Regions from separate parts of the Pseudonocardia sp. P1 genome, predicted to be linked through region 2. Evidence: predicted binding sites of a transcription regulator. Region 2 holds the regulator's gene; the other holds the start of a gene.
The links. Region 2 encodes LexA, which represses DNA repair genes until DNA is damaged. Its sites were predicted from a motif close to CGAACACGTGTTCG; they were not measured.

Region 1: the regulator LexA is predicted to act here: its motif matches at 1,400-1,413, upstream of uvrA (excinuclease ABC subunit UvrA).

Annotation. Positions count from the first base shown of each region.
Region 1 is NZ_ADUJ02000001.1:1,029,655-1,032,047, forward strand. Features, by position in the region: gene uvrA (excinuclease ABC subunit UvrA) at 1-1,126, opposite strand, end outside; gene PP1_RS04255 (MBL fold metallo-hydrolase) at 1,492-2,166, shown strand; gene PP1_RS04260 (AraC family transcriptional regulator) at 2,191-2,393, opposite strand, start outside.
Region 2 is NZ_ADUJ02000001.1:1,936,939-1,939,331, reverse strand. Features, by position in the region: gene PP1_RS08465 (hypothetical protein) at 1-604, shown strand, start outside; gene lexA (transcriptional repressor LexA) at 630-1,364, opposite strand; gene PP1_RS08455 (hypothetical protein) at 1,573-1,905, shown strand; gene PP1_RS08450 (hypothetical protein) at 2,082-2,393, shown strand, end outside.

The sequences.
Region 1 (2,393 bases), 910 kb from region 2:
GGTAGCGGACGTGGACCTGGTCGTCGCTCCCGTTCAGCACCGCCTTCTGCGCGGCGGCCGGCAGCTTGCGCCACGGGGTGTCCATCCGGAAACCGATGGCCGTCGACAACCCCGACAGCAGCCGGCCGAAGTACTCGGCGTTGTGCCCGGCGGACCAGGGCGCGATCGCGCCGTCGCCGAGCGACAGGTCCGGGTCGGGGACGACCAGCTCCGGGTCGACCTCCTTCTTGATGCCCAGGCCCGCGCAGGCCGGGCAGGCGCCGTAGGGCGAGTTGAAGGAGAAGGTCCGGGGCTCGAGGTCGTCGACGGCGAGGGTGTGCCCGTTCGGGCAGGCCATCTTCTCGGAGAACCGGCGCTCGCGGCCGGCGTCGTCGTCGGGGAGGTCGACGAAGTCCAGCACGACGAGCCCGTCCGCCAGCCGCAGCGCCGTCTCCACCGAGTCGGTGAGCCGCTGCTTGGCGGTCGCCTTGACCGACAGCCGGTCGACGACGACGGAGATGTCGTGCTTCTCCTGCTTCTTCAGCTTCGGCGGGTCCGCGAGCTGGTGCACGGTGCCGTCGACGAGCACCCGGGAGTAGCCCTGCGACTGCAGGGTGGAGAACAGGTCGACGAACTCGCCCTTGCGGGTCCGGACGACCGGGGCGAGCACCTGGAAGCGGCTGCCCTGCTCCATCTCGAGGACCTGGTCCACGATCTGCTGCGGCGTCTGCTTCGCGATCCGCTCGCCGCACTGCGGGCAGTGCGGGATCCCGGCCCGCGCGTAGAGCAGGCGCAGGTAGTCGTGGATCTCGGTGATCGTGCCGACCGTCGACCGCGGGTTGCGGTTGGTCGACTTCTGGTCGATCGAGACCGCCGGGGAGAGGCCCTCGATGAAGTCGACGTCGGGCTTGTCCATCTGCCCGAGGAACTGCCGGGCGTAGGCCGACAGCGACTCGACGTACCGGCGCTGACCCTCGGCGAAGATCGTGTCGAACGCGAGGCTCGACTTGCCCGACCCGGACAGCCCGGTGAACACGATCATGCTGTCGCGGGGCAGGTCGATGTCGACGCCCTGCAGGTTGTGCTCGCGCGCGCCGCGCACGACCAGCTTCGGACCGCTCGGTACCGGCTGGGCGCCCGGTGACAGGGCGTCGCCGGCCTCGCGGCGGTCGGTGCTCTGGTCGCTCACGATGCGCGCCTCCTGGAACAGCGGGGTCGTCGGGCCGGACCCGGTTGTGACGCCCGCGGCGGTCGGGACATTCCCGTGACCGGGCTCCGGCGGCCGGTGCGGGCTGTCTCCACGTCCGGCTCCGATGCTAGGTCGGCCCACCGACAAGAACCCGTCGAGCCGGGCTCCGCCCGGTCCCTCCTCGGTGGACGCACCCCGGCACGCGCCGGTCGGTACGCCGGGGACGATACTCGTACGCATGTTCGAGCCGTGAGCGGCCCCGCGGGTGCGACCGGCGGGTTCTCCCCACCGCGATCGTCGGGGGCGGCCGATACCCTCGCGCCGTGGACGTCCTGGAGAACTACACCGGTCACACCGACCCCGGGGGCGCGGCCATCCGCCGCGACCTGGAGAAGCTCAGCATCAGCAAGATCTCGGTGGGCGAGATGGACAACAACGCCTACCTCCTGGTCTGCAAGGAGAGCAGCGAGGCGCTGCTGATCGACGCGGCGGCGGAGCCGGCCCGGCTGGCCGACCTGATCGGTGCGACCGACGAGCGCCCCGACCTGCGTCACCTCGTCACCACGCACCGGCACGCCGACCACTGGCAGGCGCTGGGCGCGATCGCGGGCATGTTCGAGCCGCGGCTGATCGCCCACCCGCAGGACGCCCCGGAGCTGCCGGCCCCGATGGACGAGCTGGTCGAGGGCGGCGACACGATCGTCTTCGGCGCCGTGGAGCTCGAGGTGATCCACCTGCGTGGGCACACGCCGGGCTCGATCGCGCTGCTCTACCGGGGCGAGGACCGGCCGCACCTGTTCACCGGGGACAGCCTGTTCCCGGGCGGTCCGGGCAAGACCTGGTCGCCGGAGGACAACGCGCAGCTGCTCACCGATCTCGAGGGCCGCGTGTTCGACACCCTGCCGGACGACACCTGGTTCTACCCCGGCCACGGCGACGACTCGACGCTCGGCGAGCAGCGCCCGGGCCTGCCGGAGTGGAAGTCGCGCGGCTGGTGACGCAGGAGGGCCGCCCGGTCGTCGTCAGCGCGTCGCCGGTGCGCCCGGTCGTGACCGGGAGTACCGCCCGGGGGTGACGCCGAGCAGCCGGACGAACCGCCGGTGCAGGTGCGCCTGGTCGTGGAACCCGGCGGTGACGGCCGCCGTCGCCGGGGCCATGCCGTCCAGCAGGAGCCCACGGGCCCGTTCGACGCGGCGGGCGTCCAGGTAGCGGTGCGGGGGCAGCC
Region 2 (2,393 bases):
CGTCGCGAAGACCACCGGCGCGGCCGGGGTGTACCGGCCCGCCGGCCCGCTCGACGGCGGCGCCACACCGGTCACGCTGGACCGGGTCGGCGAGGTGGTCCTCCCGTACTCCGCCACGTCCGGCGGCCCGCTCGGCGCCACCGGGACCCGGACGGTCACCGGGGGAGCGGTCGGCCCTCCCGGCGCCGACGGTGGCCGGGTCGCCGCGCTGCGGACCTACACCGACGCGTGGGTGTTCCCGCTGCGCCCGCCACCGGACGGCCGGGTCTCCGCGGACGCGCTCGTCGAGGCCCTGCGCGCAGCGCCGCTGCCGGTGCCGCTGCCGGACGAGGCCCAGGGGGAGGCGGTGGCCCTCGACGGCCGCGGGACGCTGCACTCCGGCTCGGAGGCCCGCGGGCTCTCGCCGGCGGGCGTCCGGGCCGTGCCCGGCGTGGCGACGGCCGCGACCGCCGCGGCGGCCCCCGTGGTCGCGCAACCGGCGGAGGTGCCCCGCACCGGGTCGTTCCCGCCGTGGCTGCCCGCCGTCGCCGGGGCCGGGGTGCTCGGGGTGTTGCTGCTGGCCGGGATCGGCGCGATGGTCCTGCACGGCCGCCGGCGGAGCTGATCCGCCGACGGCCCGGTCCCGCGCCTCAGAGCCGGCGCATGACCGCGACGACCCGGCCCAGGATCGACGCGTCGTCCCCCGGGATCGGGTCGTACGCCTCGTTCGCCGGCATCAGCCAGATGTGCCCGTCCTTGCGGCGGAACGTCTTCACCGTCGCCTCGCCGTCGATCATCGCGGCCACGACCTCGCCCTGCTCGGCGACCGGCTGCTGCCGGACGACGACCCAGTCCCCGTCGGTGATCGCGGCGTCGACCATCGAGTCGCCCTTGACGTTGAGCAGGAACAACGTGCCCTCGCCGACGATCTCCCGCGGGAGCGGGAACACGTCCTGCACGGCCTGCTCGGCGAGGATCGGCCCGCCCGCTGCGATGTCACCGAGCAGCGGCACGAAGGCCGGTGCCGGGCGCTCGGACCGGACCGCCTCGGTGTCCGCGTCGGCGCCGTCGCCCGCCGCGGCCTGCTCCGGGCTCCGGACGTCGACCGCCCGGGTCCGGTTCGGGTCCCGGCGGAGGAAGCCCTTCCGCTCCAGGGTCCGCAGCTGGTGGTGCACCGAGGAGGTGGAGGTCAGCCCCACCGCGTCCCCGATCTCGCGCACGCTCGGCGGGTACCCGTACCGGTCCACCCAGTCCCGGATCACCGACAGGACCTTCCGCTGCCGCGGGGTCAGCCCACGGGTGTCGGCCGGGGGCTCGGGGAACTCCCGGACGTCCGCGGATCCCGGCCCGGCGGGCGCACCGCCTCCGGACTCGTCCGCTGCCATCGCATTCGCCTCCTCGAGGATCTACCGGCACGAACACTAGCCAAGTCCGGGCCGTCCGCCAAACATGCGTTCGAAGTTCGTGCCGGGCGTGTCGTGGATTCCGTCGGACCCCGGTGGTAGAACATCGCACAGGCGTTCGATCGAACATCGATTCGACGACTTCGGTCCGGCGCCCGTGCAGCGCCGGAGACCGGGAGGGGTGGAGATCGTGAGCGCGACGACGGAGGTGCGGGTGGTCCCCGGCGGTGTCCGCCCGCCGGTCACCGCGGAGCTGGTTCGGGCGGCGCCGCTCGCGGTGCCGCCGCCGCCGTGTGGGACGACGGTCCGGGTGTCCTCCGCGACGCCTGCGGCGGTCCGGATGCCGCCGGGTGCGCGCTCGGCGGGGTCGGCGGGTGCGCCCTCCGTGCTGCACCGGGCGGTCGCCGCCGTGGGCGTGCTGGTCGCCTCCGCCACGGCGGTCGTCGGGCTGGGCCTGCTGGCCGAGGTCGCCACCGCCGGCGTCGTCCCGGTCGCTCCGGCGGCCGTGTCCACGGGTCGCTGACCCGCCGGCGTCGGCGGGCCCGCGGGCGCCCGCCGGCGGCCCCCCGTTTCTGCCGGGGGCCGGTGCTACACAGCTCGTACACCCGTTCGACCGGGCTCGGGGAAGGGCCGGTCGGGGGTGAGCAGGGCGCGCGGCCGGGTGTGGCCGGGCGCCGACGGCGAGGAGCAGGAGGAGCCATGCGAGAGCTCGACGTGCGTGACGTGGCGCGGGGGACCCGCGAGACGGCGCGGGGAACGCGCTCCGCCGGACCGCGTGAGCGCAGGCGCCCGGTCCGGCCGGTCTGCGCGGGCGGGGGCCGCTCCACGGCGGCGCTGCGCGACGCCGACCCCGTCGAGGGCCGGGCGGTGCCGGTGGCCGAGGGCGTCCGCCGGCTGTCGGCGGCCGAGCGTGCCGCGCTCCGCTGGGCCGGCATCGAGCGGGCCGAGGGCGGCCACGACCGTCCGGAGCGCACTGGGCGCCGCACCGTCCACGGTGTGCCGGTCGTCCCG